DNA from 3 places in the Streptomyces sp. NPDC048584 genome. Region 2 is predicted to be linked to each of the others. Evidence: riboswitches for the same ligand, from Rfam matches in the RefSeq annotation. Region 2 holds a riboswitch; each other region holds the start of a gene.

Region 1 (10,561 bases), on a different contig from region 2:
TCGTCCTCGGCACCCACGACGCGCAGACGGCCGCCCTCGCCGACCGCACGGTGTCGCTGCTCGACGGGCGCAGCGTACGCACTGTCCATCTGCCGCCGGTCCCCGGGGCGGCCGAGTCGGAAGGCCGGGCGGCGTGCTCGCTCTCCGTCTGACCCGAGGCGCCCACCCCGCCGTCCAGCTGCGCCGTCTCCTCGTCGCGGCCGCGTCCGCGGGCACGGGCTTCCTGCTGCTCAGCGCCCTCGGCCACGCCATGGGCAACCCGGACGCCGCCGCCTCGGCGCTCCGGCTCGCCTGGTGCGCGGTGCCGCTGGCGGCCACCGTGTACTTCGCGGTCGCGGTCGCCCGTACCGATCCGGGCACCCGGCCCCGGCCCGGACTGTCGGCGATCGGGCTCGGTCCGGCCCGGCTGATGGCGGTCTCGGCGGCCACCACGGCGCTCTCCTGCGCGCTGGGCTCCCTGCTCGCCCTGCTGGTCTTCCTCCAGCTGCGCGGCGACCTCGCGGGGACGTCGTCCGGCGCCGCGACGGACTTCCTCGCCGCGGGCCGGCCGCTGCCGCTCCCGGCGGCCCTGACCCTGCTGGCCCTGGTGCCGCTGAGCGCGTCGGCGGCGGTCGCGGTGGCGTTGCGGCCACGTGAGCCGGTGACGGGCGCGGCCCGCGCGGTGCCGGCGTACGGCAGGTTCGGCGCGTACCGGCGTACGCCGGTACGGGAGTCGTTCGGGGCGTACGGGCGGTTCGGGAGACAACTGGGGGCGGCCGGGCGGAGCAGGCCCGCCACCCCCACGGTGGAGTCGGCCGAGGACGCTCCCGGGACGCCCGTCGAGGCCCCGCCCGCCGTGCCGCTCGCGCCGCCGTCCGGGCTGCCGTGGGGCATCGCGGTGCTGGCGGTGGGTCTGGCCGTGGAGGCGTTCGCGAGCCGGACGGGCGTACCGGGTGACCGGCCGTCCGCGCTGCTGGGGCTCGCCCTGACCGCCGTCGGTCTCGCCCTGGCCGGTCCCGGCCTCACCCATCTGTGCGGCAGGCTGCTGCAGACGGTACGGCCGGGTGCGCTGCGGCTGCTGGCGGGGCGGGTCCTCATGACCGAGGCCACCCGTATCGGGCGACCGCTGGGCGTGGTCTGCGCGGTGATGTCGGCCGCGTACTCCCTCGCCTCGCTGCACGAGCGCGAGGACACCGCCGCCGGCCCGCTGGTCGCGCTCGGGGTGCTGCTGGTGGCCGGCTGCACGGTGGCGACGCTGCTGACGGCCGCCGTGGAGGCCCGGCAGACCCGCGCCGCCACCACGGCCGCGCTGCAGCGCCTGGGGGCGGCCACGGGGACGCTGCGCAGGGCCGCCGCCCTTCGCGCGGGCGCGCTGCTCGCCCTGTTCGGACCGCTCACGCTGATCGTGGCCGAGCTGTCGGCGTGGCCGCTGGCCCGCTGAGCAGGTCCGGGAAAAAGATCTCCGCGGACCGATGAGTTCCGTACGGGCCCCCGGTCTACCCCTCGAACGACACGGAACCGAACGGGAGAGGCCCCGCCATGTACCAGCAGATGATCTTCGTGAACCTGGCCGTCGAAGACCTCGAGGCCTCGAGGAGGTTCTTCACGGAGCTCGGCTACTCGATCAACGAGCAGTTCAGCGACGAGACCGCCGCGTCGGTCGTGATCAGCGACACCATCTTCGCGATGCTGCTCACCCGGCCGAAGTACGCGGAGTTCACCAAGAAGGAGCTCGTGGACGCCACCAGGAGCAGCGAGGTGCTGCTCGCGCTGAGCGCCGAGAGCCGCGAGAAGGTGGACGAGCTGGTGGACAGGGCCCTCGCGGCGGGCGGCTCGATCGCCGGTGAGCCCATGGACCACGGCTTCATGTACGGCCGCTCCTTCGACGACCTCGACGGCCACACCTGGGAGGTCGTCTGGATGGACCCGGCGGCGGTGGAGGGCTGAGCGGAACGCGGGCCTAGCATGGGCGGGTGCAGACGAGTCCCGCCCATGCCGTCCATCACGGAGACCGCGAGATAGAGACGCTCGAGGAGTTCGACGCGACCGTCTCGTCCCGCGGCACACTCTCCGGATTCCGTGTCCAGTCCGTCGATCTGACCGACCGGACACGGGAGTTGCTCACCACCGACACCGCCGGAGCCGTCTTCCTCGGCTGCCGGATGCGTCCCGACGCGACGGAGAAGCTCCGCGCCGACGGCGCCTTCCTCCTCCCGCCCGTTCCGGGCCTGCCCTTCGACCCGTACCGGGGTCATCTCTACGCGCCCGGCGACCTGTTCGCCTCGCTCGACGAGGGCTACGAGGCGACACCCGACGCGCTGGCCTACGGCTGGTTCCAGCGGACCAAGGCGGACGGCGACATCTTCGGCTCCATGCTGCGCGCGGTCCACGACGACTCCATGTCCGACGCCCTCGACGAACTCCTGCGAGGAGCGCGGGTCGTGGGCGTGATGGGGGGTCACGCGATGGCCCGCGGCAGCGAGGAGTTCCGGGGCGCCGCCCGGCTCGGACGGGCGCTGACCCACGCCGGCTTCACTGTGGCGACGGGCGGCGGTCCCGGCGCGATGGAGGCGGCGAACCTCGGCGCCTACGCGGCCCCGTACGACGACGCCATGCTGGACGGGGCCTGCGAACTCCTGGCGTCCGCCCCCTCGTTCACCCCGTCGATCACCGACTGGGCGCGTGCCGCCTTCGAGGTGCGCGGCCGCTGGCCGAAGGGCAACCACTCGATCGGCATCCCGACGTGGTTCTACGGTCACGAGCCGCCGAACGCGTTCGCGTCGCACATCGCCAAGTACTTCGCCAACGCCACCCGCGAGGACGGGCTGCTGGCCCGCTGCAACGCGGGCGTGGTCTTCCTGCCGGGCGCCGCCGGGACCGTACAGGAGATCTTCGACAACGCGACGCCGAACTACTACGAGTCGCGCGGTGAACCCACTCCCATGGTGCTGGTGAACCGGGCGCACTGGACGGAACGGCTGCCGGCCTGGCCGTTGCTGACGTCACTCGCGCGGGAGCGGTCGATGGAGGCCCGGATCGCCCTGGTTGACCGGATCGAGGAGGCTCCGGAGGCCTTGAAACGTCTGGCTGGTTAATAAGAAGGCAAAGCCCGGGCTCGCAGTAGGCATATGCGTTGACACTACTTATGCGCCGCTTATAGACCTGAGAGTCACATGGGAGTGCTGATGCTTCATCAACACTTCCTCAACCCCCCGCATTTGCGCTTCCCCGTAAAGGACAAACGTGGCAGTTCTGTCCGTATCCCGCCGCACCGTCGCGCGCTCCGTGCGCGCCCTCGGTGTCGTCTCCGCGTCCGCCGCGCTCGCGATCGGCGTCGCCGGTAACGCCGCGGCCTGCAACATCAGTGAGTTCACGGCCGAGGCCAAGTGTGACGGTGACAAGGGCATCATCACCGTCACCGACAAGGACCCGGCCGGCGTCCCCGCCACCATCACGGTGTTCCTGCAGGACAAGCAGGTCGGCCAGCAGGTGGTCAAGGGCACCCGTGAGGGCACCACCATCACCTTCGAGGAGGACTGGAAGCCGAACGCCGAGTACCGCGTCCACGTCGAGGCGAAGCCCTACGTCAACGAGGACATCAAGGGGAACCTGACGACCCCCGACACGGGCTGCAAGAAGGACGAGGAGCAGCCGCCGGCCGAAGAGCCGGAGCCGACCCCGTCGCAGTCCTCGACCACCCCGGCCGAGGAGCCCGAGCAGCCGGCCCCGTCGGCCTCGGAGAGCGAGAGCACCGCTCCGGCGACGGAGACCTCGAACAACGCTCCCTCCCCGGCCGGTGAGTCGAACCTCGCCGAGACCGGTGCCGACTCCAACACCGGTCTGATCGCCGGTGTCGCGGCCGCCCTGGTCGTGGTCGGCGGTGGCGCGGTCTTCTTCGGCATGCGCCGCCGCGGGGCGAACAGCCAGAGCTGACGCCTCACGGAGACATCCGGTGGCCCGTCCCCTTCCCGGGGGCGGGCCACTGCCGTTGCCGGGCCGCTCAGCCGAACGTCGCCCGCTCCAGCCAGAGTTCCAGCAGCTCCCGGTCGCCGTGCACCTCGAGGCCGGGTGCGTCCAGCGGCAGCCTGCGATAGAAGGCGAGCAGTACGGAGGTGAGCGGGCCGCGCAGGGCGACGGTCGCCTTCTCGTGGCCGCGCCGCCAGGAGACGCCCTCCTCGCCCAGCTCGATCACCCACTCCGAGCGGACCTCCGGCCGGGTCTCCGTGGCGTGCAGATGGATGGTGCGCCGGGGCCCGCGCAACTCGTGCACCGCGTCGTCCGGGAGCGTCCGCTGCGCCCACTCCACGATCTCCAGCCACTCGTCGACCGCGTCCGCGGCGATCTCGGGCGCGACCTCGTACGGCAGCCCCGCGGCCAGGGTGGCGTCCGCGCGGTGGACGGTCACCTCGTGCGTCATACGGCGGGCCCAGAACCCGGCGTTGTCGATCCCGGCCCAGCTCCACACCTTCGCGTCCGGGCCGGCCTTGCGCAGCGCGCCGACGACCAGCTCGCCCGACTCCGCCAGCCAGGCGTCCAGGGCCGCGGGATCGCCCCGCTCCCCGGGCCCGTCGGACCCCGGCACCTGGTCCTCGGGTACGTCGGCCTCGGCCCCGGTGCGGACTATGACCTCCACCCAGCGCAGCGCTCCGCCGACGTGCCGTACGAGCTGTTCCAGGGTCCAGTCGGGGGTGGTGGGCACGGTGCGGGACAGATCGGCGCCGGAGGTCACGACCGTCCGCAGCTGCCCCACCTGGTGTGCGATCTCGTCGCAGTAACGGGCATGCGTGAGGGGTGTCATAGCGCTCACCCTAGGCAGCCGCCCTCACCCCAGCACAACGATTTCCGCCGCGTCGAACTCCACACCGGCCTCGTCCCCGACCTCCGGCGCGGCACGGAGCGCGCAGGCCGCCTCCAGACGGGGGGCGTCCCCGGGCTGGAGGCGGACGGCGACGTGCGTGCCGCGGAAGGTGCGCGCGGCCACCGTGCAGCGCAGCCCCTCACCGGCCGGGACCAGCCGGACACCCGCGGGCCGGACCAGCAGCGTCCGCGTGCCCTGCAAGGACCCCTCCGGCACGGGAACCTTGCCCCAGGGGGTCAGGGCGACACCGTCGGCGACCGTCGCCCCGACGACGTTCTCGAAGCCGAGGAACCGGGCCACGAAGGCGTCTGCGGGACGCTGCCACACCTCAAGTGGCGTACCGGACTGGGCGATCCGCCCGTCCCGCATCACCACCACCCGGTCGGCCAGCGCGAACGCCTCGCCCTGGTCGTGGGTCACGGCGAGCACGGTGGTGCCCAGCCGCCCGAACAGCTCGCGCAGTTCGACGACCAGCCGCTCCCGGAGCGAACGGTCGAGCTGTCCGAGCGGCTCGTCGAGCATCAGCAGCCGCGGGCTGGGCGCGAGGGCGCGGGCGAGCGCGACGCGCTGCTGCTCACCGCCGGACAGCGCGGCGACAGCCCGCCCGGCCGCGTCCGGCAGACCCACCAGGGCCAGCAACTCCCGTACACGGTCCGCCTGCTCGCCACGCGTGGCGCCGTGCATCCGCAGGCCGAAGGCCACGTTGCCGCCCACGTCCCGCTGTGGGAAGAGCTGGTGGTCCTGGAACATCAGTCCGACGCCGCGCCGGTGCGCGGGCACGCCCGACTGGTCGTGTCCGTCCAGCGACACCCGCCCGGAGTCGAGGGGCTGCAGTCCGGCCACCGCCCGCAGCAGCGTGGACTTGCCGCTGCCGCTGGGGCCGAGCACACAGACGATCTCGTGCGCGGCGACCGCCAGGTCGACGGCGTCCAGCACGGCCCGCCCGCCGAAGCGGACGGTAGCGGCCTGAAGGCTCAGCAGCATCTAGAACTCCCCGGTCCGGTCGGTCCGCAGCCGCTCCAGCACAAGCAGCGCCACCGCGCACACGATCATCAGAATCGTCGACAGGGCCATCGCCTGACCGTAGTTGAGCTCCCCGGGCCGCCCCAGCAGCCGTGCCACGGCGACCGGCAGCGTGGGGTTCTCCGGCCGCGCGATGAACACGGTCGCCCCGAACTCCCCCAGTGACACCGCGAAGGCGAACCCGGCCGCGATCAGCAGCGCCCGCCGCACCAGCGGCAGGTCGACCTCCCGCCACGCCCGCCAGGGCGACGCCCCGAGCACCGCCGCCGCCTCCCGCAGCCGTACGTCCACGGCCCGCAGCACCGGCAGCATCGTCCGTACGACGAAGGGGACGCCGACCAGCGCCTGCGCGAGCGGGACCAGGATCCAGGAGGCGCGCAGATCCAGCGGCGGCTCGTCGAGGGCGATCAGGAAGCCGAAGCCGACGGTCACCGCGGACACCCCGAGCGGCAGCATCAGCAGCGCGTCGAAGCCGCGCACCAGCCGTCCCGCGTCCCGCCGGGTCAGCGCGAAGGCGGCGAGAGCGCCGATCACCACAGCGATGGCGGTGGCGGCGACCGCGTACCGCAGCGAGTTGCCGACCGCCTCGATCGGCGCGACCAGGAACACTCCCCCGTCGTCGTGGGTCAGCTCCCGGTAGTGGCCGAGGCCGGCGGTGCCGAACGACCGCTGCACCAGCACCGCGAGCGGCAGCAGAAGCAGCACGGTCACGGTGGCGACGACCCCGCCGAGCAGCGCCCACTGCCCGGCCCCGCGCGGCCGGCGTGCGGTCAGCGAGGCGTCCACCAGCCGCAGCGCGGTCTCCCGGCGCCGTACGGTCCAGGCGTGCAGGGCGAGGATCACGCCCACGGCGACAAACTGGATCATGGTGAGCACGGCGGCCGTGGACAGGTCGAAGATCTCGGAGGTCTGCCGGTAGATCTCCACTTCGAGGGTGGAGAAGGTGGGCCCGCCGAGGATCTGCACCACACCGAAGGAGGTGAAGGTGAACATGAAGACCATCAGTGCGGCCGCCGCCACGGCCGGCGCGAGCGCGGGCAGGGTGACGGTCCGCCAGGCCGCGAACCGGGAGGCACCGAGCATCCGCGCCGCCTCCTCCTGCCGTGGGTCGAGCTGCGCCCACAGTCCGCCCACGGTGCGGACGACGACGGCGTAGTTGAAGAAGACATGCGCCAGCAGGATCGCCCACACGGTGGTGTCCAGACGCAGACCCCACAGCTCGTCGAGGAGTCCGCCGCGGCCGACCAGCGCCATGAACGCCGTACCGACGACGACCGTCGGCAGCACGAACGGCACGGTGATCACGGCCCGCAGCACCTGCTTGCCGGGGAAGTCGAAGCGGGCGAAGACATAGGCGCCGGGCAGGGCGATCAGCAGGGTGAGGACGGTGGAGACGAGCGCCTGCCAGGTGGTGAACCACAGCACCTGGCGCACATCGGACTGCGCCAGTACGTCCCCGATCCGCCCGAGGTGCCAGGTTCCGCCCGCCTTCAGTCCGCGCGCGACGATCGCGGTGACGGGGTAGGCGAAGAAGACGGCGAAGAACGCGACGGGCACGGCCATCAGGCCGAGCCGCGCCGCGCTGCCCCGCCGCCGCGCCGCGGTGTGCGTCACTTCAGTACGAGCGAGGTCCACGACTTGACCCACTGGTCACGGTTGGCGGCGATCCTCGCCGGGTCCATGGTCAGCGGGTCCTTCGCCTGCGGCCCGAACTCCACGAACTCCTGGGGCACCTGGGCGGCCTCCCGCACCGGATACACGAACATGTTGAGCGGCATGTCGTCCTGGAACGTCTTGCTGATCAGGAAGTCGAGCAGAGCCCTGCCGCCCTCGGGGTTCTTCGCGTTGCTCAGCAGCCCCGCGTACTCGACCTGGCGGAAGCAGGTGCCCTCGGCGACACCGGTGGGCGCCGTCTGCGGCCTCGGGTCGGCGTAGATGACCTCGGCGGGCGGCGAGGAGGCGTAGGACACCACCAGCGGCCGGTCGGCCTTGGCCTTCTTGCCGCCGGCCGAGCCGGAGAACTCCTCGTTGTAGGCCTGCTCCCAGCCGTCGACCACCTTCACGCCGTTGGCCTTGAGCTTCTTCCAGTAGTCCGCCCAGCCGTCATCGCCGTACTTGGCGGCCGTGCCGAGCAGGAAGCCGAGGCCGGGCGAGGATGTGGAGGCGTTCTCGACGACGAGAAGGTCCTTGTACTCGGGCTCGACCAGGTCGTCGAGGGTCTTCGGCGGGGTCAGGTCGTGCTCGGCGAACCAGGCCTTGTCGTAGTTGACACAGACGTCGCCGCTGTCGACGGGGGTGACCCGGTGCTTGTCCTGATCGACGCGGTACTCGTCGAGGATCAGGTCGGAGCCCTCGGCCTCGTACGACTGGAACAGGCCGTTGTCGAGGGCGCGGGACAGCAGGGTGTTGTCGACGCCGAAGAGGACGTCGCCCTGGGGGTTGTCCTTGGTCAGGATCGCCTTGTTCACGGCCTGCCCGGCGTCGCCGTCCTCGAGGACCTTCAGCTGGTAGCCGGACTGCTTCTCGAAGGCGGCGACGACGTCCTTCGACACGGCCCACGAGTTGTGACTGACGAGGGTCACGGTCTTGGACGCGCCGCCGCTGCCGTCGGCGTCGCCGTCGGACGACCCGCACGCGGACAGCGTGACCATGCCCAGCCCGAGGGCCAGGACCGTGACCTTCTTGGTGATGCCCACTTGATTCCTCCTGGAGGGACCAGGAAGAGACGCGGCCCTGCCCGGGACCCCTGGGCGGAGTCCCGGGCAGGGCGCAACAGCTCGAGTGATGACCGATCTCCCTACCCAGAATGACCTGGGCGAGGTTCGGAGGGTCTGCGGCCGGTGCCGCACTCTCAGCGCTGTGGCGCTCCCCTGTCGGAATATGAAGATGTGCTTACGCGAGTCACATTACCTCTCGCTCGCGGCGAGCTGACCACACGCCCCGTCGATCTCCTGTCCACGGGTGTCCCGGATCGTCACCGGCACACCGTGCGCGGCGATCGCCTCGACGAACGCCTTCTCGTCCTCGGGACGGGAGGCGGTCCACTTGGAGCCGGGGGTGGGGTTGAGCGGGATGAGGTTGACGTGCACGGGACGGCCCTTGAGCATCCGGCCGAGACGGTCACCGCGCCAGGCCTGGTCGTTGATGTCCCGGATCAGCGCGTACTCGATGGACAGGCGGCGCCCGGACGTGGCCGCGTACTCGAACCCGGCGTCGAGCACCTCGCGCACCTTCCACCGCGTGTTCACGGGGACGAGGGTGTCGCGCAGTTCGTCGTCGGGGGCGTGCAGCGAGATCGCGAGCCGGCACTTGAAGCCCTCGCCGGTGAACCGGTGGATGGCCGGGACGAGACCGACGGTGGACACGGTGATCCCGCGCTGGGACAGACCCAGCCCGTCCGGCTCCGGGTCGGTGAGACGGCGGATGGCGCCCACGACCCGGTTGTAGTTGGCGAGCGGCTCGCCCATGCCCATGAACACGATGTTGCTCAGCCGCGCCGGGCCGCCGGGGACCTCGCCGTCCCTGAGCGCGCGCATCCCGTCCACGATCTGGTGCACGATCTCGGCGGTCGACAGGTTCCGGTCGAGGCCGGCCTGCCCGGTGGCGCAGAACGGGCAGTTCATGCCGCAGCCCGCCTGGGAGCTGATGCACATGGTCACCCTGTCCGGGTAACGCATCAGCACGGACTCGACGAGCGTCCCGTCGAACAGCTTCCACAGCGTCTTGCGGGTGGTGCCCTCGTCGGTCGACAGATGCCGTACGACCGTCATCAGCTCCGGAAGCAGCGCCTCCTGGAGCTTGCCGCGGGAACCGGCGGGGATGTCCGTCCACTGCTCGGGGGCGTCCGCGTAGCGCGCGAAGTAGTGCTGCGAAAGCTGCTTCGCGCGAAACGGCTTCTCACCCGCCGCGGCGACCGCCTCCTTGCGCTCGGCGGGCGTGAGGTCGGCGAGATGCCGCGGTGGCTTCTTGGCTCCGCGGGGGGCGGCGAAGGTGAGCTCACCGGGAACGGGACGGGCCACGGTCGGGCAACTCCTCAGAGAGACGGGGGCCGGCCACCCCGAGGGGGCGGGGACGACGGCGACGCCGTGCCGGAGCCGGACAACCCCCGCAAGGGCGGGGACGTACGAAAGGGCCCACGGCCGGACACCGCGAGCCCTTCCAGAGTACCTGTTCCCCGTCAACCCGATCCGACGAAGATCACCAGCAACAGCCACACCACCGGCGCCGTCGGCAACAAGGAGTCCAGACGGTCCATGATGCCGCCGTGCCCCGGGAGCAGGGAGCCCATGTCCTTGATGCCCAGGTCGCGCTTGATCATGGATTCGCCGAGGTCGCCCAGGGTGGCGCTGGCCGCGACCGCGAGGCCCAGGAGCAGGCCCTGCCACCAGCTGCCGTCGTCGATCAGGTACTGCATGCACAGCGCGCCGGCGACCATGGCGAAGGCCACCGCGCCCAGCAGGCCCTCGCGGGTCTTGCCGGGGCTGATGCGCGGGGCGAGCTTCCTCTTGCCGAAGCGCCAGCCGACGGCGTACGCGCCGGTGTCGCTGACCACCGTCAGCAGCAGGAACGTCAGGACGCGCCAGGCGCCGTCGTCGGCGGTGAGCATCATCGCGACGAACGTCGCCAGGAACGGCACGTAGAACGCCGCGAAGACACCCGCCGTGACGTCCTTGAGGTAGCCCTCGGGCGGCGCCGCCATAC
Region 2 (10,561 bases):
GGACGCCGTCTACGGCCTGTTCGATCCGAACGGCACCGATCTGCTCGCCGCCGCCCGCCGCTACGGCCTGCGCGTCCCGGACGACCTGCTGCTCGTCTGCTGCAGCGAGTCCACGGTCTACGCCAACACGGAACCGCCGGTCACCACGCTCTCCCTGAAGCCGCGCCGTATCGGTACGGCGGTGATCCAGCTGCTCATCGACGCCATCGAGGGGCTGGACTCGGACCAGCCGGTGGAGCAGGTCATACCGACGGAGCTGATCGTGCGCACCTCGTCACAACGACGTCCACCCCGCACGACGGTCAGCCCACCGAGGTCACCGAAGGGGTCGTGAGGCGGGGGACCGGGGGCTTCCGGACGCGACGGGCTCGGCGGTCCGGACGCGAAGGGCTTGCGGATGCCAGGGGTTCGGCGGTCGGGAGGCGGGACGCCGAAGAACCTGCCGCCGGAGCGTGAGATGCCGGAGGTCGGGACCCAGAGGTACCTGCCGCCGGAACGTGGGATGCCGGAGATCGGGACCACGAGGTACCCGCCGCCGGAACGTGGAGCCCCGGCGGCTTGGTGACGCGGAGGGCGGCCGTCGGGTCCCGGAACCGGACGACAGGGCGCGGGAAGTGCCGACCGTCGGGACGCCGAGGTATCGGACGCCGGAACGTGGGGTGCCTGCGGCACGGATCGCGGGCCCCCGCGGGCCGGATCGCGGGCCCTCGCGGGCCGGATCGCGGGCCCTCGCGGGCCGGATCGCAGCCCGGAGAGTGGAGCCTCCGCTTCCGGAGGGGGGAAGCGGCGGTTCCGCGGCCGGTCCGCAACGGCGGTGTCCCGGGGCCGGGGCACCGCCTCCGCGGACCGGAAACGGAGAAGCCCCCGGTTCGCCCCTCCGCTCGAAACAGGACCGTCCCCCCGGAACACGGCGGGCCGTTCACCGGCGGACGGCGCGCGGCGGCGACGGTGGCGGAGGCGGACGAAGACCGGCTCAAACGGGACGAATGCCGCGAGGAACCGGGGTCTTGCTCCGATTCACCACCCCTGGGTCATCACACGGCGCGATCCGCATTCCTATGATGGGCCCACACACCGCGGGCCGCTGCGACCAGGCAGTCCGACGCGGTGCAGAAGCGGCGCGATGGTGGAGGGGTCGATGACTCAGGGGGCCGGTCAGGGACCCGAGGTGGAGCGCACTGCGACGGTGCGTGACTTCCGGGTGCCCGCGTACGTCCACGAGACCGGTCCGTACGCCCAGAGCACGCACCCCGGTGACGTCGTCCCTCCCGCCGAGGCGGCCTACCCCGACGGATACACACCCACCCAGCGGGATCTCCCCGTCATCAATCGGGGTGACACTGTTCAGGTGACCGTCGACCCCGCGTCCGTCCCCGCTCCACAGCCCGCCACCGGCCAGGGCCCGCTGTACGTGGTCGGTGACGTCCACGGCTACCTCGACGAACTGGTGGCCGCCCTCCAGGAGCAGGGCCTGCTCGACGCGGCGGGCCAGTGGTGCGCCGGTACGGCACGGCTGTGGTTCCTCGGCGACTTCACCGACCGCGGCCCGGACGGCATCGGCGTCATCGATCTCGTGATGCGGCTGTCCGCCGAGGCCGCCGCGGCCGGCGGCTACTGCAAGGCCCTCATGGGCAACCACGAGCTGCTGCTGCTCGGCGCCAAGCGGTTCGGCGACACCCCCGTCAACTCCGGCGCGGGCACCGCCACCTTCCAGGCGGCCTGGCTGCTCAACGGCGGCCAGAAGACCGACATGGACCGCCTCCAGGACCACCACCTGCAGTGGATGGCCCGCCTCGACGCCGTCGAGGAGGTAGACGGCCACCTCCTGCTGCACTCGGACACCACCGCCTACCTCGACTACGGCCGCTCGATCGAAGAGGTCAACGACACCGTCCGCGAGACGATCACCCGCAACGACGCCGACGAGGTCTGGGACCTGTTCCGCAAGTTCACCAAGCGGTTCTCCTTCCGCGACGAGGGCGGCGCCGACGCGGTGCGCTCCCTGCTGGATACGTACGGCGGCACCCGGGTCGTTCACGGCCACAGCCCGATTCCGTATCTGCTGGGCGAAGTCGGTTCCGAGGAGGGCGAGGACGACGGGGGCCCCGTGGTCACCGGACCTCATGTCTACGCCGACGGACTGGCCATCGCGATGGACGGCGGGGTCACCATGGCCGGGAAACTCCTGGTCCAGCAACTGCCGCTGGACACCTGAGCGTTCCCCGGACCGTGATCCGGCGGCCCGGGAACTCATTTCTCGGCAGGTAATTTCGGTAAATCCTCTGTCACCGCGTGCCGTCACCGCTCTACCATCGGCTTATCCGTAGCAGGCTCCCCTCCGTTTCTGCCCGACGGCTCGTCAGCATGCCGAGCCCCAAGCCCTACGGAGCATCGGGGGATGCACATGAACAGCGTTCCGCAGCACCTGCTGAACGAGGACCGCCAGGATTACGAGCGGATTCTCGATGAGGCGCTGCGCTCCGCACCACACCACCCGGAACTGGCCGCGGTAGGACAACGGCTCAACTCGGAACAACTGCGCACGATGGCGCTGGGCGCCACCGCGATCATCACGACGGCCGCGGCGACCGAGTACCAGCACTACGTGAAGGTCCGCGAGGAACTGCGCCGTCCACCGGCGCCGTCCACTCCGTCCGTCCGTGAGTCCGGCGTCACCGAGCCGGGGTCGAACGCGGTGGGGCTCGCCGCCACCATGGGCGAGGTCGCCGAGACCGCCGGGGCCGGGGCCGTAGCCGTGGTCGCCGTCCTGGCTCCCGTCCTGGCCGGGACAGCGGCCGCGATCTTCCTGCTCGTCGGCTACATCCTGCGGATGCTCGACCCGGAGGCCGCCTTCGCCCGGACCATGCTCACCACGGGGTGGGTGTTCGGCGCGGTGACGGCGGTCGCCATCCTCGTCGCCGGCGCGGGTCTGCTGCTCACGGCTCTGCGCAACAAGCCGTCGGCGCTCGGCGGGCCGTACCGGGAAAGCGACGGGGAGCTCACCCGGGCCAGGGAGGCCTGGCACGAGGCCCTGCTGGAGCGGGGGATCCTGCCGTTCCTGCGGGACGCCCTCTCCGACCCGGCGACCGCCGCCGCGCTGCAGCACACGGCACCGCCCGCGCGGTCCGGCCGTATGCCGCATCTCGGGTACGACCGGCCGGGTTTCTCCAGTCCGGAGGAGGGGTCGGCCCGTGGCACCCGGCCCAGCTACTCCAGCCCGGACTACTCGAGCCCGGACTTCGGCGGGCCGGAGCACCAGCCGGAGTAGCGAGTGGACAGGCCGAGGGGCGGACCGGGATTCGGTTTCAGAGAATCCCCGCCCGTCCCGCGGCCGTGATCCACTGCGGGAACTCGGAGAGCAGACGGTCGTACAGCTCCGCGTCCGGCACGGTGCTGATGTCGTCGACGGCGAAGAACCCGACGTTGTCGACGCGGCGGCCCGGGAGGGTGTCGAATCGCTCCAGCACGCCGTAGTTGGACTTGCCGAGCCCCACGAACTGCCAGAAGACGGGTTCCTCCACCGCTTCGCGGAGCTCGCGCTCGATGTCCTTGTCGCGGTAGACGCCGCCGTCGGAGAAGAACAGGACGAGGGTCGGGGCGGACGCGGGATGGTCCCGGACGAAGGCGCGCACCTCCGCGATGACCTTCTGCTCCTCGTTCTGGATGCCCACGTCCCGCATGTCGACCTGACTGGGCTCGAGCCCCTTCTTCCGTCCGCGCCGGAAGAGGCCCACCTCCCCCACGCGCACATGCAGCCGCAGCCACTCGGGAAGCTCCCCGAGCCGCAGGTCGGGCAGCCGGGCCGGGTTCGAGGCGAAGGTCCATGCCTGCATCTCCCCGTCGTCGTCCAGCTGCGCCGCGACCGCCGCCATCCGCTCGACGACGTCGGCCACGACTCCCTTGGAGTACAGGAAGGACATGGATCCGGAGGCGTCGAGTACGAGGATGACGCGCGCGGTGACCCCGGCGGCCCCGTGCTTGCGCAGACTGACCGCCACCTGCTCCTTGCGCAGCGACAACCGCTTCCGCATGTCGACGGGCAGCCGCTCCTCACCCTTGGTGAGCCGCGGGGCCCCCGGCTGGGGCCCGGCGGCCGGCACGGGGGCGGCCGGCGCTGTGGGAGGGGCGGGCGGCGGCGGGATCGGAGAGACCGGGGGCGTGGTGGCCGCGGGCGAGGCCGGTACGACCGGTGAGCCCGAAGGTGTGGCCGCGTGCGAGGCCGTGTCGTCCACGGAGATACCGAAGTCCGTGGCCAGCCCCGCGAGCCCGGACGCGTACCCCTGCCCCACCGCCCGGAACTTCCAGGCCCCCTGCCGCCGGTACAGCTCTCCGCCGATGAACGCCGTCTCCGTCCCGGCCGCCATGTCGAACCGGGCCAGCTCGTTCCCCGACCCGGCGTCGAGCACTCTGAGCAGCAGCCCCGGCACCTGCCCGAACGTCCCGCCGTCCGCCGACGCGCACAGCACGATCCGCTCGACCCCCTCCTCCACCGCGCCCAGGTCCACCCGCACGGTGTCGGTCGTCTCCCCGGCGCCGCTGCGCTTCCCGAGATGGGTCACGGCGTCGGACGCGTGACGTGGCTGGTTGTAGAAGACGAAGTCCCCGTCGTCCCGCACCCGCCCGGCCGCCGTGAGGAGCAGCGCCGAGGCATCGACGTCGGGCACACCGGGCCCGGCCGCCCAGGCGAGCTCGACACGCACCACGCGTGCCTCGACGGGACGATTGGACCCCTTGCTCATCGGACTCGCTGTCATGGGGCCAGTCTGCCCACCCGCTCCGCCGAAGGGGAGGGGCGGCGGGCCGGCCCCTCCCGTCCGCCGGCGCGCCCGGGGGACGGTCAGTCCGCGATCGGCAGATACACGCGGTTGCCCGCCGCCGCGAACTCCTTCGACTTCTGCGCCATCCCCTCCTCGATCTCCGCCCGGCTTCCGCCGTGCTCACGGCGGATGTCCTGGGATATTTTCATCGAACAGAATTTCGGGCCGCACATCGAGCAGAAGTGCGCCGTCTTGGCGGGTTCCGCCGGCAGGGTCTCGTCGTGGAACTCGCGTGCGGTGTCCGGGTCGAGGGCCAGGTTGAACTGGTCCTCCCACCGGAACTCGAAGCGGGCGTCGGACAGCGCGTCGTCCCACTCCTGGGCACCCGGGTGGCCCTTGGCGAGGTCGGCGGCGTGGGCAGCGATCTTGTAGGTGATCACGCCGGTCTTGACGTCGTCACGGTTGGGCAGGCCCAGGTGCTCCTTGGGCGTGACGTAGCAGAGCATGGCCGTGCCCCACCAGGCGATCATCGCGGCACCGATGCCGGACGTGATGTGGTCGTACGCGGGCGCGACGTCCGTCGTCAGCGGGCCGAGCGTATAGAACGGGGCTTCATCGCAGATCTCCTGCTGAAGGTCGATGTTCTCCTTGATCTTGTGCATCGGGACATGCCCCGGGCCCTCGATCATGGTCTGAACGTTGAAACGCTTCGCGATCGTGTTGAGTTCCCCGAGCGTGCGCAACTCCGCGAACTGCGCCTCGTCGTTGGCGTCCGCGATGGAACCCGGCCGCAGCCCGTCGCCGAGCGAATAGGTGACGTCGTACGCGGCGAGGATCTCGCAGAGTTCCTCGAAGTTCTCGTACAGGAACGACTCCCTGTGGTGCGCCAGGCACCAGGCGGCCATGATCGAGCCGCCCCGGGAGACGATGCCGGTCTTGCGGTTCGCGGTGAGCGGTACGTACGCGAGGCGCACGCCCGCGTGGACCGTCATGTAGTCCACGCCCTGCTCGGCCTGCTCGACGACCGTGTCCTTGTAGATCTCCCAGGTCAGCTCCTCGGCCCGGCCGTCGACCTTCTCCAATGCCTGGTAGAGCGGCACGGTGCCGATCGGAACGGGGGAGTTGCGCAGCACCCACTCGCGGGTGGTGTGGATGTTCCGGCCGGTGGAGAGGTCCATGACCGTGTCGGCACCCCAGCGGGTCGCCCAGGTCATCTTCTCGACCTCCTCCTCGATGGAGGACGTCACCGCCGAGTTGCCGATGTTGGCGTTGACCTTCACCAGGAACCGCTTGCCGATGATCATCGGCTCGGTCTCCGGGTGGTTGACGTTGGCCGGCAGCACCGCCCGGCCCGCCGCGATCTCCTCGCGGACCACCTCGGGCGCGACGTTCTCCCGGATGGCCACGTACTCCATCTCGGGCGTGATCTCGCCCCGGCGCGCGTACGCCAGTTGCGTGACCGCCCGGCCTTCCCGGCCCCGGCGCGGCAGGCGCGGCCGGCCCGGGAAGACGGCGTCCAGGTTGCGCAGTCCCCCGCGCGGGGCGGTGTGCTTGATCCCGTCGTCCTCGGGGCGGACGGGGCGGCCCGCGTACTCCTCGGTGTCACCGCGGGCGGTGATCCAGTTCTCCCGGAGCGGAGCCAGGCCCCGGCGGACATCGGTGTCGACGAGTGGATCGGTGTACGGGCCCGAGGTGTCGTACAGCTTGACCGACTGCCCGTTGGTGAGGTGCACCTGACGGACCGGCACCCGCAGGTCGGGGCGGGTGCCCTCGACATACGCCTTGTGCCAGCCGATGGACTTCCCTGCCTCCGCGGTCTCCTCCCGGTCGGAGTTCTGCGCGGAGGCAGGCGTGCGTGCGTCCTTGTTGGTCATGAGACCTACTCCCTACGCCGGCATTACCCGGTAACAGGTTCGGCGGTCGACGCAGCGGTTTCCGTCTGCCGACGTTCCGTGTGAAACATCACTCAGCCTGGGGTGACGTTTCATGTGAAACATCGCTGGGACGGAGGTCAGCGCCCTCTCAGCCCGGTGCTCCGAGCTCCCGCGTGTACAAAAGCGCCTCCACGCTAGCGTCCTTTCTGGCGCGGTGAACAGAGGGCCTCACCCCGTTCTTGCGATGATCGGGCGGTGACGCCCACTCAACCTCCTCCGTTTCCGCCCCCCGAACCATCGCGACCACCCGGTGCCGCGGACGACGGTGGTCACGGCCACGTGCACGGCCATGCACACGGGAACGGGCACGGACACAGCCACGGGCACGGTCCGGCTGCGCCCGTCTCCCGGCATCTGCGCAAGGTCATCGCGGCGATCCTGATCCCGTTCGCCGCGGCGGTACTGATCGGACTCGCCGTGCTGTGGCCGGGCGGGGCCCCGGCGCACGAGCGCACCGGCGTCGGCTTCGACCGGCAGACGCAGCGCGCCACGGTCACCAAGGTGGTCGAGCTGAGCTGCCAGTCCGTGAACGGCTCCGCCGGCGTCCCCACCGGCGACACCTCCACCGCCGAGGGCTCCTCCGCCCAGCAGCAGGCGGACGGCACCTGCAAGAAGGCGACGATCCGGGTCGACACCGGCGACGACAAGGGCCGTACGTTCGACGAGATCGTGCAGCCGGACCAGTCCCGGCAGCTGAGCGAGGGCCAGAAGGTCGTGGTGGCCTACGAGCCCTCCGCGCCCCGGGACCTCCAGTACTCGGTCACCGACGTGGACCGGCGCTTCCCGATGGCACTGCTCGCGGGCATCTTCGCGCTCGCCGTCGTGGCCGTGGGACGGCTGCGCGGGGTGATGGCGCTGGTGGCGCTGGCGATCAGCTTCCTGGTGCTCAACTTCTTCATCCTGCCAGCGATCCTGCAGGGGTCGAATCCGCTGATCGTCGCGGTGGTGGGGGCGAGCGCGATGATGCTGATCGCTCTGTACCTCTGTCACGGGCTGTCGGCGAGGACCTCGGTGGCGGTGCTCGGCACGCTGATCTCACTGCTGCTGATCGGCATCCTGGGCTCGGTGTTCATCGGCTGGGCCGCGCTGACCGGCAACACCGACGACAACACCGGCCTGATCCACGGGCTGTATCCGGGGATCGACATGAGCGGCCTGCTGCTGGCCGGCGTCATCATCGGTTCGCTCGGTGTCCTCGACGATGTGACGGTCACACAGACGTCCGCGGTCTGGGAGCTGCACGAGGCCAACCCGTCGACGGGCTGGCGGGGGCTGTACCGCGCGGGCATCCGGATCGGCCGCGACCACATCGCGTCGGTGGTCAACACGCTGGTCCTCGCCTATGCCGGTGCCGCGCTGCCGCTCCTGCTGCTGTTCTCCATCGCACAGAGCAGCGTGGGGACGGTCGCCAACAGTGAGCTGGTCGCGGAGGAGATCGTGCGTACCCTCATCGGCTCCATCGGCCTGGTGGCCTCGGTGCCGGTGACCACGGCGCTGGCCGCGCTGGTGGTCTCGGCCGACCGCCCGACGGCACAGGCACGGACTCAGGGCCACGGACAGGCGCAGGAGCCGGCACAGGGGCCCGGGAAGGTACCGGAGGCCCGCCCTGCGGGGCGCGGCGGGCGGGGCAGACGCCGTAAGCGCTGACGGCCCGTAGGGCGGGGCAGAACGCGCTGAAGCGTTCCGCCACCCGGTCGGCGTAACGCTTCAGCCGGCGCTCTGCTCCGCCAGGATCCGGTCCAGCGCGTCGTCGAGATGGGCGTCGAAGTCGGCGAGCGCCCCCTCCTGGCCCAGCGGCACCAGCTTGTCGGTGCGGTCGAGGAAGGCCACGAGCGGGGCCGTCGATGAACGGAAGAGAGCCTGATCGGCGCCCACCTGAAGCCGGATCAGCACCTCGCCCAGCGCGTCGGGGTCGACGGGCGAGACGCGTACGTCGCCCTCCCCGCACGGCCTGCCGACACCGTCGATCAGCAGCTCCCTGCCGAACGCCCAGGTCACGGGGGCGTCTCCGGGCAAATGGAAGGTCAGCCGTACGGCGTAGGGATCACAGGTGTCGTAGCGGAGCTCCACCGGGATGCGGAAGGACAGCTCCTCCGACACGAGAAAGCTCATCATGACCTCTGCCTGTACGGATTCGCGCATCGCCTACCCCGTCATTCGCCGCGGACTGGCCGGGCATGGATCCTGACACCAAAGGGAATCTTGCTGAAAGTACACAGCAGATCACAAGGAGTGATTTTTCAGATACTGATAGACAGTGTGAGCGACCCGATGAGGTGCCCCATCTCGGCCTGCAGTCGCCGCGCCGCGGGGGCGAGCCGGTCGGCCTGGTGGGCGGGCAGCGAGATGGCCACCGCCGCGGCCATGGAGCCGATGGAGACGGGGATCGCCGCGCAGACCGTGCCCAGCGCGTACTCCTGACGCTCCACCACCGGCTGCGAGCGCCGCGCGCGTTCCAGGCGTCTGAGCAGACTGTGGTCGTCCCGCACGGTGTACGGGGTGACGGGCCGCACGGGATGACGGCCGAGGTGGTCGCGGCGGGCGTCGTCGTCGAGCTGCGCGAGCAGGCACTGGCCGATGGCGTGGGCGTGCCCGGTCTCCCGGAAGTCGGCCCACTCCTCCACCGCGGGATTGCCGGGGGTGTCGGAGACGCCGACAACGTCGATCTCGCCGTCGCGGTACACGGCGTAGTACACGGGGGCGCCGGTCGCGTCCCGCCAGTGGGCCAGGGTGTCGGCCATGGTGCTGCGACGTTTCTGCTCGGCTCCGCCGCTGCTCAGCCGTGCTGCCGCCTCCCCCAGGAAGAACAGCCCCTTGTCGCGGCGCAGATAACCCTCGTGCACCAGGGTGCGCAGCAGGTGGTACGTGGTGGGGAGCGCCAGCCCGGTCTCGCGGGCCAGTTGTTTCGCGGGAGCCCCGTAGTCGTGCCCGGCGACGGTCTCCAGCAGGCGTACGGCCCGCTGCACGGAACCGATGAGCGTCGCGGTGGAGGCCGGTGCGGTGGGCGCCGGCGAGCGGGGCTGCGGAGGGACCGCGGTCAGCTGTGCGGAGCCGGTGCCAGTCGTGGCCAAGGGTCACTCCCGTAGCGCGAGGGGGCAGCCCGTGCGGAGAACACGGGTGGGGGGTCGCCGTTCACGGGGAATCGTCCCCGCGTCGAATTCCGGACTCTAACGGGCTGTCACCGCACGTGGACGGCCCGCCGGAGAAACTTCCCCCGCCCGAGGGAACCGATGACCCCCGTCACCGCCCCACCGGCCCCCCGCGGCTCACCAGTCACCGCGTGACGAGGAGCTCGACGTGAACTTGCGTACGACGTAGATCAGTCCGCCGACGAGCGCCACGAAGACCAGCACCTTGAAGAGCAGTCCGATCACGAAGCCGACCACGCTCGCTATCAGCCCGCCGAACACGACCAGGGCGATGACCGGCACCGCGATCCACTTCACCCACCACGGAAGTCCCGCGAAGATCTCTCGCATCGCCCTCGTCCTTACCTCTCCGCCCGCCGAGTGCCGGGTCGCGTCGATGATGTCCTGCACTCGATGCTAGGGCGGCAGGTGCCCCGGTGGAGACCTCCGACCCCTTGTCCTCCCCTGACCGTTCCCCTAGGGAACCCCGAGGATTCTCCTCAGCTCTCGGGGGGAGAGAACACCACCAGGACCCGCAGGTCCTCGCTGATGTGGTGGAACTTGTGCGCCACTCCGGCCGGTACGTACACGACGCTGCCGCGGGCCACCTGGGTCGTCTCCATGCCGACCGTGATCGACGCGCGGCCGCTGACGACGAAGTACACCTCGTCCTGGCTGTGCGGCTGCTGCGGGTCCTGGACACCGGCGTCCAGGGCGTAGAGGCCGACCGACATGTTCCGCT
Region 3 (10,561 bases), on a different contig from region 2:
GGGCGGGCGTGAGACCTCCCGCGTCGGACACGGCGGTCAGGCGGACTGCCGTGGCCGGGGCTCGGGGCCCCGGTCACGGGTGGTCGGGGGCGGTCAGACCGCGAGGGCCTGGGCTCGGCGTTTCACCTCCGTGCCGCGGTTCTCGCTGAGGGCCTGGGCCGGGGTGCCCGGCAGGGTGGGGTCGGGGGTGAACAGCCACTCGAGCATCTCTTCGACCGTGAAGCCGTCGTCCCGCAGGAGCGTCAGGGTCCCGGTCAGGCCCTTGACGACCTTGTCCTCGTCGATGAAGGCGGCGGGGACGTGCAGTGCGCGGTTCTCACCCCGGCGTACGGCGATGAGCTGGCCCTCCTTGACCAGCTGCCGGACACGCGTCACCTCGATATCGAGCATTTCGGCGATATCGGGCAGAGTGAGCCAGGCGGGGACGAGAGCATCGATCTTTGCGTCAATCTCGGTCACGGGACAAGCCTGCCATCTGCCACTGACAGGAGGAAGTCAGCCCCGCCCACCTGCGCCGACGCGGCGTGCCGGAACCCTCAGACGGTCGCCGCCTTCAGCGGCCGTCCCGGGTCCGCCAGCAGCTCCGCGTCCATCGCCGTGCCCGCCTCGATCAGTCTGCGCCCCTGCGCCAGATCCCGGGGCCGCCCGACCGCGAGCAGGGCGACCAGGCGGGACTCCCGCAGCCAGCAGACGCTCCACGCCGGCCCGGCGGGGTCCCCGCGCCACACGGTCCGGTCGGCGTCCGCGTGATGCCCGGCGTACTGCACGAATCGCCCGAACTGCTCGGACCAGAAGTACGGCACCGGGTCGTACACCGCCGGCTCCCGGCCGCTGAGGGCTCCTAGGATGTTCCCGGCGACCGTGCGCGGCCCCTGGAGGGCGTTGTCCCAGTGGTGGACCAGCAGCCGCTCGCCGTAGCGCCCGGACGGGAAGGACGCGCAGTCACCGACCGCGTACACGTCCGGCAGGGAGGTCGCCAGATGACGGTCGGCGACGATCTCGCCGTGCGCGCCGAGCCCGATCCCGGAGCCCGCGAGCCAGGCGGTGGCGGGCCGGGCCCCGATGCCGACGACCACGGCGCCGGCGGGCAGCCGCGAGCCGTCGTCCAGGACCACGGCGCCGGGCTCGACGCGCTCCACGCGCGTGCGGGTGCGCAGCGCGACGCCGGCCTCGGCGTACCAGGCGGCCATCGGGGCGGCCACCTCGGCGGGCAGCGCCTCCACCAGCGGACGCTCCTCCGCCTCCACGACGGTGACCGCGCAGCCCGCCTCGCGGGCCGCCGTGGCGAACTCCGCGCCGATCCAGCCGGCCCCGACCACCACGACGTCGTGCTGCCGTGCGAGCACCGGCCGCAGCCGCGCGGCGTCGTCCAGGGTGCGCAGCAGATGCACACCGGGCACGCCCTCGGCGCCGGGCAGCCGGACCGGTTCCGCCCCGGTGGCGACCACCAGCACGTCGTACGGGACGGGCCCGGCCTCCGTGTCCAGTGCGTGGTCACCGGCGCGCAGGCCGAGGGCCTCACAGCCGAGCCGCAGTTCGATGCCGGCGTCCTCGAAGTCGACGTCGAAGGCGGAGTCCTCGGCCTTGCCTAGCAGCACCGCCTTGGACAACGGGGGCCTGTCGTAGGGCTGGTGGGGTTCCGCGCCGATCAGCGTCACGGTGCCGGTGAAGCCCTGTTCGCGCAGGGCGAGGGCGGTCTGCACGCCGGCCATGCCCGCGCCCGCCACGACCACCCGCCGCGGATCGGACGGTCCCGGTTGCTGCGTCTGCTCAGTCACCCGATCACCTTAGACAGCTGACGCGGCATCACCCGGCCGGGTGCTCGACCTGTTCCACGACGCTCGTCCCGCTGCCCGGCTGGGACTCCCACTCCCAGCTCTCCTCCAGCCGCACCCGCCCGTCGGGCAGTTCGACGACCGTGGACACGCAGTGTCCCGAGGAGGTGGTGCCGTCCCGCTTGAGCTGCGCGTACCGGAAGTCCAGCCGGTCTCCCGCGCGGGTGCCCACCAGATGCCCGCGGACGACGTCGCCGCCCCCGTACTCGGCCCAGATCTCGCCGTCCCGCTCGTGGTAGACGAACCGGGTGCGGGTGCCGACCTGGCCGGGGGCCTGGTCGGCCACGGGGGCGAGGACGAGTCCGTCGAGCGATGGTGCCACGCGGGAGGCTCCCTTACAGGGTCGGTGGGGCGGGGGATACGCTGGCCAACGTACAAGCACTCGCGGGAGCCCGGACGCACCGGGCTGAGAGGGAGGCTGGCGGCCTCCGACCGTACGAACCTGATCCGGGTCATGCCGGCGAAGGGAGGGGCTGGACGCCCATGTCGCCCACACGTACCTCGGACGTCCTCGTCGTCGGGGGCGGAATCATCGGACTGGTCACGGCCTGGCGGGCCGCGCAGCGCGGTCTCTCCACGGTCGTGGTGGACCCCGAGCCGGGCGGCGGGGCCGCCCGGGTGGCCGCCGGGATGCTGGCCGCCGTCACCGAGCTGCACTACGGCGAGGAGACCCTGCTCGGTCTGAACCTCGCCTCCGCGCGGCGTTATCCCGCCTTCGCGGCCGAGCTGACCGAGTTCACCGGCCACGACCTCGGCTACCGCGCGTGCGGCACGCTCGCCGTGGCACTGGACGCCGACGACCGCGCCCATCTGCGGGAACTGCACGCCCTCCAGGAGCGGTCGGGGCTTCGGTCGCAGTGGCTGTCCGGGCGGGAGTGCCGGCGCCTGGAGCCGATGCTCGCGCCGGGGGTGCGCGGGGGGCTGCGGGTGGACGACGACCACCAGATCGACCCCCGGCGGCTGGCGGCCGCACTGGTCACCGCCTGTGAGCGGGCCGGCGTGACCCTCCACCGGGCGTGGGTGGAACGGCTCGTGGTGACCGGGGAGCGGGCGACGGGTGTCGTCACGGCCGACGGCACCGAGCTGGCCGCCGGGCGGACGGTGCTCGCGGCGGGCAGCCTCAGCGGGCGGCTGGCGGGCGTACCGGCGGACGTGCTGCCTCCCGTGCGTCCCGTGAAGGGACAGGTCGTACGGCTGACGATGCCCGAGCGGCACGGCCCGTTCCTGAGCCGGACCGTACGGGCCGTGGTGCGCGGCAGCCATGTCTATCTGGTGCCGCGCGAGAACGGCGAGCTGGTGATCGGGGCGACCAGCGAGGAGCTGGGCTGGGACACCACCGTCACCGCGGGCGGCGTGTACGAGCTGCTGCGCGACGCCCACGAGCTGGTTCCCGGGATCACCGAACTGCCGCTCACCGAGACCCGCGCGGGACTGCGCCCCTGCTCCCCCGACAACGCGCCGCTGCTCGGCCCGACGGAGCTCGAGGGGCTGCTCCTGGCCACCGGCCACCACCGCAACGGCGTCCTGCTGACGCCGGTCACCGGCGACGCCATGGCGGATGCCCTGACCGGCGGGACGCTGCCGGACGTGGCCCGCCCGTTCACCCCGCGGCGCTTCGGCGCCGCCGTCCTCACGGAGCAGTCCGCATGAACGTCTCGGTCAACGGGGAGCGGCGGGAGTTCGCGCCCGGCACCGCTCTCGACCTCGTCGTGAAGTCGCTCACCGCGGCGCCCTCGGGGGTGGCCGCCGCCCTCAACGAGACCGTCGTCCCGCGTGCGCAGTGGCCGGTCACCCCCCTGTGTGAGGGCGACCGGGTGGAAGTCCTGACCGCCGTCCAGGGAGGCTGACCATGGCCGACGATCCGTTCCTCCTCGGCGATACGTCCTTCACGTCCCGTCTGATCATGGGCACCGGCGGGGCGCCGAGCCTCGACGTGCTGGAGCGGGCGCTGGTGGCGTCCGGGACGGAGCTGACCACCGTCGCGATGCGGCGGGTGGACCCGTCGGTGCACGGGTCCGTGCTGTCGGTACTGGAGCGGCTGGGCATCCGGGTGCTGCCGAACACGGCGGGGTGCTTCACCGCCGGGGAGGCGATCCTCACCGCGCGGCTCGCGCGGGAGGCGCTCGGCACGGACCTCGTCAAGCTGGAGGTCATCGCCGACGAGCGGACGCTGCTGCCGGACCCGGTCGAGCTGCTGGACGCGGCCGAGACGCTGGTCGACGACGGGTTCACGGTGCTGCCGTACACCAACGACGATCCGGTGCTGGCGTGGAAGCTGGAGGACGTGGGGTGTGCGGCGGTCATGCCGCTGGGGTCGCCGATCGGGTCGGGGCTGGGGATCCGTAATCCGCACAACTTCGAGTTGATCGTGGAGCGGGCGGGGGTGCCGGTGATCCTGGACGCGGGGGCGGGGACGGCGTCCGATGTGGCGCTGGCGATGGAGCTGGGGTGTGCGGGGGTGATGCTGGCGTCCGCGGTGACCCGGGCGCAGGTGCCGGTGCTGATGGCCGCCGCGATGCGGTCGGCTGTGGAGGCGGGGCGGGGGGCTCGGCTGGCGGGGCGGATTCCGCGGCGGTGGTTCGCGGCGTCGGCGTCGTCTCCCGCGGAGGGGCTGGCCGAGCTGGACCCGGAACGCCCGGCGTTCCAGCCCCCACCTCCGTGAACCCGGACACCCCACCCAGGCCCCGTCCCGGCGTCCCGGCGTCCCCGTCCCGCCCGGTCGCGGGCAGGCGTGCCGCACGCGGCTGGGCGGGGCGGGGACGTCACAGGTCCGCTGCAACAGGGGTTGGGCGGGTCTGGGGTGTCGGTGGGGGCTTGTAGATTTAAGGGGTGGACACGACCCTTCAGGACCCTCTGGTCGGGCAACTGCTCGACGGCCGGTATCGCGTCGAGGCGCGGATCGCGGTCGGCGGGATGGCCACGGTCTACCGGGCCGTGGACACCCGCCTCGACCGCATCCTCGCCCTCAAGGTGATGCACCCCTCCCTCGCGGCGGACGGCTCGTTCGTCGAGCGGTTCATCCGCGAGGCGAAGTCGGTCGCCCGTCTGGCCCACCCGAACGTGGTGCAGGTCTTCGACCAGGGCACCGACGGGGCGTACGTCTACCTGGCGATGGAGTACATCGCGGGCTGCACCCTGCGTGACGTGCTGCGTGAGCGCGGCGCGCTGCAGCCGCGGGCCGCGCTGGACATCCTGGAGCCCGTACTGGCCGCGCTCGGCGCCGCGCACCGGGCCGGGTTCGTGCACCGCGACATGAAGCCCGAGAACGTGCTGATAGGAGACGACGGCCGGGTCAAGGTCGCCGACTTCGGGCTGGTCCGCGCCGTGGACTCGGTGACGAACACCACGGGCACGGTGCTGGGCACGGTCTCGTACCTGGCCCCGGAGCAGATCGAGAACGGCATCGCGGACACCCGCGTGGACGTGTACGCGTGCGGCATCCTGCTGTACGAGATGCTGACCGGCGAGAAGCCGCACGACGGCGACTCCCCCGCGATCGTGCTGTACAAGCATCTGCACGACGACGTGCCGGCCCCGTCGGCCGCCGTACCCGGCATGGCGTACGAGCTGGACGAGCTGGTCGCGTCGGCGACCGCGCGCAACCCCGAGCTCCGTCCGCACGACGCGGTGGCGCTGCTCGCGCAGGTCCGCGCGGGACGTGGCCGGCTCACCGACGGGCAGCTCGACGCGGTTCCCCCGCAGGCGCTGACGGCGGAGCACGACAACGCCGAGGACCGTACGAGCGTCATCCCCCGCTCGCTCGGCATCCCCCGCCCGCTGCCCGTGAACGAGGACGAGGGCCCGGACCCGGTGCGTCTCACCAGCCGTTTCCAGTCCCCGCCGCCGCTGCCGCCCCGGCGCCGGACCGCGCTGCGGCGCGGGCCGATGGCGATCGTCGTGGCCGTGCTCCTGGTCCTCGGGGTCGGCTCGGGGATCTGGTACATCAACTCGGGCCAGTTCACCAAGGTCCCGCCGCTGCTGGCGAAGACCGAGAAGGAGGCCCGGGACCGGCTGGCGACGGCCGGTCTCGGCGTCGGCGAGGTGACGGAGGCGTTCAGCGACAGCGTGGAGCGGGGCAGGGTGATCAGCACCGACCCGAAGGCGGGCGCCCGCATCCGCGGCAACGACTCGGTGTCGCTGACCGTCTCCAGGGGCCCGCAGACCGTGCGGGTGCCCGACCTCGACGGCTACCCACTGGACAAGGCGCGTGACGTGCTGAAGGACGACGGTCTGGAGCCGGGCATGGTCACCCGCGAGTTCAGTGACTCGGTGACCCGGGGCTCGGTGATCTCCACGGAGCCCGGCAAGGGCACCAAGGTCCGCGCGGGCTCGGCGGTGGCGCTGACCGTGAGCAAGGGCCGCCCGGTGGAGGTGCCGGACGTGACCGGCGACGGCCTGGAGGACGCGCGGGCCGAGCTGGAAGAGGCCGGACTCAAGGTGGAGGTCGCCGCCGAACGGGTGAACTCGGAGTTCGACGCCGGCCAGGTGGCCCGGCAGAACCCGGGCGAGGGCGGCCGGGCCGCCGAGGGCGACACCGTGACGCTGACCCTGTCCAAGGGCCCCGAGATGATCGAGGTGCCGGACGTGGTCGGCGACAGTGTGGACGAGGCCAGGCAGAAGCTGGAGGACGCCGGGTTCCAGGTGGACGAGGACCGCGGAATCCTCGGCCTGTTCGGCGACACGGTCAAGGGCCAGTCCGTGGACGGCGGGGGCACCGCGCCCAAGGGGTCGACGATAACCATAGAGATCCGCTGACCGGCGGCCCCCGCGCGCATGACACCCTTGACGGGTGAAGAGTCACCAGTCCGGCCCCGTCCGCAACCCGGTCGGCGGCCATGTCCCCGTGGCCGGCGGCCTGCACTCCGTCGGCCTGTCCTACGCCCGTGAGCTGCGGGCGGAGACCGTGCAGGTCTTCGTCGCCAACCCGCGCGGCTGGGCCACCCCGCCCGGCAACCCTGAGCAGGACGAGGCCTTCCGCGCCGCCTGCGCGGAGGGCTCGGTCCCGGCCTACGTACACGCCCCGTACCTGATCAACTTCGGGTCGCACACCGAGGCGACCGTAGAGCGGTCCGTGGAGTCGCTGCGCCACTCGCTGCGGCGCGGCCGGGAGATCGGCGCGCTGGGCGTGGTGGTGCACACGGGCAGCGCCACGGGCGGCCGGGAGCGGTCGGTGGCCCTGAAGCAGGTACGGGAGTACATGCTGCCGCTGCTGGACGAGCTGACCCATGACGACGACCCGTTGCTGCTGCTGGAGTCCACGGCCGGCCAGGGCTCCTCGCTGTGCTCACGGACCTGGGACTTCGGACCGTACTTCGAGGCGCTGGACGCCCATCCGAAACTGGGCGTCTGCCTGGACACCTGCCATGTCTTCGCGGCCGGCCACGATCTGACCGGGCCGAGCGGCATGCACCAGACGCTGGACCTGCTGGTGGACACGGTCGGCGAGGGCCGGCTGAAGCTGATCCACGCCAACGACTCCCAGGACGTGGTCGGCGCGCACAAGGACCGTCACGCCAACATCGGCGCGGGCCACATAGGCGAGGACCCGTTCCGGGCGCTGATGAGGCACCCGGCGACCGAGGGCGTACCGCTGGTCATCGAGACGCCCGGCGGCAAGGAGGGCCACGCCGCGGACGTGGAGCGGCTGAAGCGGCTGCGGGACGCCTGAGACCGTACGACGGTCAGAGCTCGGGGCCGTCCCCGGGCTCCTCCTGGTAGGAGTAACGCTGCTCCTGCCAGGGGTCGCCGAGGTTGTGGTAGCCGCGCTCCTCCCAGAAGCCCCGGCGGTCGGCGGTCATGTACTCCACACCGCGCACCCACTTGGGTCCCTTCCAGGCGTACAGATGGGGGACGATCAGGCGCAGCGGGAAGCCGTGCTCGGCGGTGAGCAGCTCGCCGTCCTTGTGGGTGGCGAAGAGGGCGCGTTCGGAGGTGAAGTCGGCGAGCCGCAGGTTGGAGCTGAAGCCGTACTCCGCCCAGACCATCACATGGGTGACGTCCGGGGCGGGCGGGGCGAGGTCCACGACCGTGCGCGCCGGGATGCCGCCCCACTCGGCGCCCACCATGCTGAACTTGGTCACACAGTGCAGATCGGCCTCGACCGTGGTGTACGGCAGGGCGGTGAACTCCTCGTGGTTCCAGCAGCGTTTCTCACCGTCGGCGGTGGCGCCGAAGACCCGGAACTCCCAGCGTTCGGGCCGGAACTTCGGGACCGGCCCGTAGTGGGTGACCGGCCAGCCCTTCTGCAGCCGCTGCCCCGGCGGGAGCTCGGACCGCGCCGCTCCTTCTGCTGTGCGCTCCCCCGCTTCGCGTTCCGCCGGCTGACCCATGTCTCCATCCTGACAGACCGAGGGCCATGCCCCTGAACCGGGACCGGCAGATTCGGTCAAACAGGTACATAGCCGACCGGGCATGGACTTACTTACTAAGTCCAGACTTACTGGACGATCTTCTCCGCCGGTGCAATCATGCGGCCCAACCTGCCAGTTCCCCCGCGCGGAAGGAGCCCATGCGATGCAGGGCGACCCCGAGGTCATCGAATTCCTGAACGAGCAGCTGACCGCCGAGCTCACGGCGATCAACCAGTACTTCCTGCACTCGAAGCTGCAGGACCACAAGGGCTGGACGAAACTCGCCCAGTACACGCGCGCCGAGTCGTTCGACGAGATGCGCCATGCCGAGGTGCTCACCGACCGCATCCTGCTCCTCGACGGCCTGCCCAACTACCAGCGGCTGTTCCACGTCCGGGTCGGCCAGACGGTGACCGAGATGTTCCAGGCCGACCGGGAGATCGAGCTCGAGGCGATCGACCGGCTGCGCAGGGGCGTGGAGGTCATGCGCACCAAGGGCGACATCACGTCGGCCAATGTCTTCGAGGCGATCCTGGCCGACGAGGAACACCACATCGACTACCTGGACACCCAGCTGGAGCTGATCGAGAAGCTGGGTGAGTCGCTGTACCTGTCCACGGTCGTGGAACAGTCCCAGCCGGACGCGTCGGGTCCGGGGACGGGCGGCTTCTCCACCCACTAGACCGTTCAGGCGGCTTCGGGAAGCTCCGTCGTGAGCGGCGGCTCGCCCTGGTCGATGAGCCGCCGGCGCGGACAGGAGCCGCGGCCGAGCAGTGCCTGGATGCGCCGTACGCAGCCACCGCAGTCGGTGCCCGCCTTGCAGGCGGAGGCGATCTGCCGGGGTGTGCACGCTCCGGCGTCCGCGTGGCTCCTCACCTGTTCCTCGGTCACACCGAAGCAACTGCAGACGAACACGCGGTTCACCTCCCGACGGAGTACTGGGTCGTGCCGTACCGACCCTTGATCGGTGAGGCTAACCTAACCTTACCTGTCGCCCGAAAGACACAGAAGAGGGGTGGGGCGCGATCCCCTGTGATACGCGCCCCACCCCGAAGCCGGCCGGTCGTTACTGGTCGCGGTACATCTCCGCGACGAGGAACGCCAGGTCCAGCGACTGGCTGCGGTTGAGCCGGGGGTCGCAGGCCGTCTCGTAGCGCTGGTGCAGATCGTCGACGAAGATCTCGTCGCCGCCGCCCACGCACTCGGTGACGTCGTCACCCGTGAGCTCCACATGGATGCCGCCCGGGTGGGTGCCGAGCTCCTTGTGGACCTCGAAGAAGCCCTTCACCTCGTCGAGCACGTCGTCGAAGCGGCGGGTCTTGTGACCGGAGGCCGCCTCGAACGTGTTGCCGTGCATCGGGTCGGTCACCCAGGCCACGGTGGCGCCGGACGCGGTGACCTTCTCGACCAGCTCGGGGAGCTTGTCGCGGATCTTGTCCGCGCCCATCCGGACGATGAAGGTCAGCCGGCCGGGCTCCCGCTCGGGGTCGAGACGCTCGATGTACTGCAGCGCCTCCTCGGCCGTCGTCGCCGGGCCGAGCTTGATGCCGATCGGGTTGCGGATCTTCGAGGCGAACTCGATGTGCGCGTGGTCCATCTGCCGCGTGCGCTCGCCGATCCACACCATGTGCCCGGAGACGTCGTACAGCTGCCCCGTGCGGGAGTCGACGCGGGTGAGCGCGGACTCGTAGTCGAGCAGCAGCGCCTCGTGCGAGGAGAAGAACTCGACGGTCTTGAACTCCTCCGGGTCGGTGCCGCAGGCCCGCATGAAGTTCAGCGCGTTGTCGATCTCCCGGGCGAGCTGCTCGTAGCGCTGGCCGGACGGGGACGACTTCACGAAGTCCTGGTTCCAGGCGTGCACCTGGCGCAGGTCGGCGTAGCCGCCGGTGGTGAAGGCACGCACCAGGTTCAGCGTGGACGCCGACGCGTGGTACATGCGCTTCAGCCGCTCGGGGTCCGGGATCCGGGCCTTCTCGGTGAAGTCGAAGCCGTTGACGGAGTCGCCGCGGTAGGTGGGCAGCGTCAGACCGTCGCGGGTCTCGGTCGGCTTGGAGCGCGGCTTGGAGTACTGGCCGGCGATCCGTCCCACCTTCACGACGGGCACGGAGGCGGCGTAGGTGAGGACGGCGCCCATCTGGAGGAGGGTCTTCAGCTTCGCCCGGATGTGCTCGGCGGACACCGCGTCGAAGGACTCGGCACAGTCACCGCCCTGGAGCAGAAACGCCTCGCCTCGCGCGACGGCCGCCATACGCGCGCGCAGCTGGTCACATTCGCCGGCGAACACCAGCGGGGGATACGTCTCGAGCTCCGCGATCACATCGCGCAGAGCCTCGGCATCCGGGTACTCGGGCTGCTGCGCCGCAGGCAGGTTTCGCC

Evidence for each region. A riboswitch is a leader RNA that binds a small molecule or an ion and turns the genes downstream of it on or off. The one in region 2 is predicted to bind thiamine pyrophosphate.
Region 1: another riboswitch for thiamine pyrophosphate. It lies ahead of ACGFR9_RS25325 (thiamine ABC transporter substrate binding subunit); the one in region 2 lies ahead of thiC (phosphomethylpyrimidine synthase ThiC).
Region 3: another riboswitch for thiamine pyrophosphate. It lies ahead of thiO (glycine oxidase ThiO); the one in region 2 lies ahead of thiC (phosphomethylpyrimidine synthase ThiC).

The regions. Positions count from the first base shown of each region.
Region 1 covers NZ_JBICWF010000012.1:85,620-96,180, forward strand. The annotation lists gene ACGFR9_RS25285 (ABC transporter ATP-binding protein) at 1-152, shown strand, start outside; gene ACGFR9_RS25290 (hypothetical protein) at 134-1,420, shown strand; gene ACGFR9_RS25295 (VOC family protein) at 1,519-1,926, shown strand; gene ACGFR9_RS25300 (LOG family protein) at 1,953-3,074, shown strand; gene ACGFR9_RS25305 (LAETG motif-containing sortase-dependent surface protein) at 3,223-3,912, shown strand; gene ACGFR9_RS25310 (maleylpyruvate isomerase family mycothiol-dependent enzyme) at 3,980-4,777, opposite strand; gene ACGFR9_RS25315 (ABC transporter ATP-binding protein) at 4,802-5,821, opposite strand; gene ACGFR9_RS25320 (ABC transporter permease) at 5,822-7,495, opposite strand; gene ACGFR9_RS25325 (thiamine ABC transporter substrate binding subunit) at 7,471-8,556, opposite strand; TPP riboswitch at 8,637-8,742, opposite strand; gene rlmN (23S rRNA (adenine(2503)-C(2))-methyltransferase RlmN) at 8,767-9,879, opposite strand; gene ACGFR9_RS25335 (phosphatidate cytidylyltransferase) at 10,038-10,561, opposite strand, start outside.
Region 2 covers NZ_JBICWF010000010.1:128,849-139,409, reverse strand. The annotation lists gene ACGFR9_RS22765 (LacI family DNA-binding transcriptional regulator) at 1-334, shown strand, start outside; gene ACGFR9_RS22760 (metallophosphoesterase) at 1,124-2,215, shown strand; gene ACGFR9_RS22755 (hypothetical protein) at 2,399-3,268, shown strand; gene ACGFR9_RS22750 (VWA domain-containing protein) at 3,306-4,754, opposite strand; gene thiC (phosphomethylpyrimidine synthase ThiC) at 4,838-6,631, opposite strand; TPP riboswitch at 6,624-6,814, opposite strand; gene ACGFR9_RS22740 (YibE/F family protein) at 6,887-8,338, shown strand; gene ACGFR9_RS22735 (SsgA family sporulation/cell division regulator) at 8,399-8,833, opposite strand; gene ACGFR9_RS22730 (IclR family transcriptional regulator) at 8,932-9,762, opposite strand; gene ACGFR9_RS22725 (DUF5326 family protein) at 9,958-10,170, opposite strand; gene ACGFR9_RS22720 (cupin domain-containing protein) at 10,320-10,561, opposite strand, start outside.
Region 3 covers NZ_JBICWF010000018.1:60,194-70,754, forward strand. The annotation lists gene ACGFR9_RS31420 (Rv2175c family DNA-binding protein) at 94-459, opposite strand; gene ACGFR9_RS31425 (NAD(P)/FAD-dependent oxidoreductase) at 537-1,778, opposite strand; gene ACGFR9_RS31430 (hypothetical protein) at 1,807-2,157, opposite strand; TPP riboswitch at 2,210-2,321, shown strand; gene thiO (glycine oxidase ThiO) at 2,319-3,485, shown strand; gene thiS (sulfur carrier protein ThiS) at 3,482-3,682, shown strand; gene ACGFR9_RS31445 (thiazole synthase) at 3,685-4,497, shown strand; gene pknB (Stk1 family PASTA domain-containing Ser/Thr kinase) at 4,665-6,590, shown strand; gene ACGFR9_RS31455 (deoxyribonuclease IV) at 6,625-7,503, shown strand; gene ACGFR9_RS31460 (sulfite oxidase-like oxidoreductase) at 7,517-8,164, opposite strand; gene bfr (bacterioferritin) at 8,349-8,867, shown strand; gene ACGFR9_RS31470 (bacterioferritin-associated ferredoxin) at 8,873-9,109, opposite strand; gene ACGFR9_RS31475 (class II 3-deoxy-7-phosphoheptulonate synthase) at 9,252-10,561, opposite strand, start outside.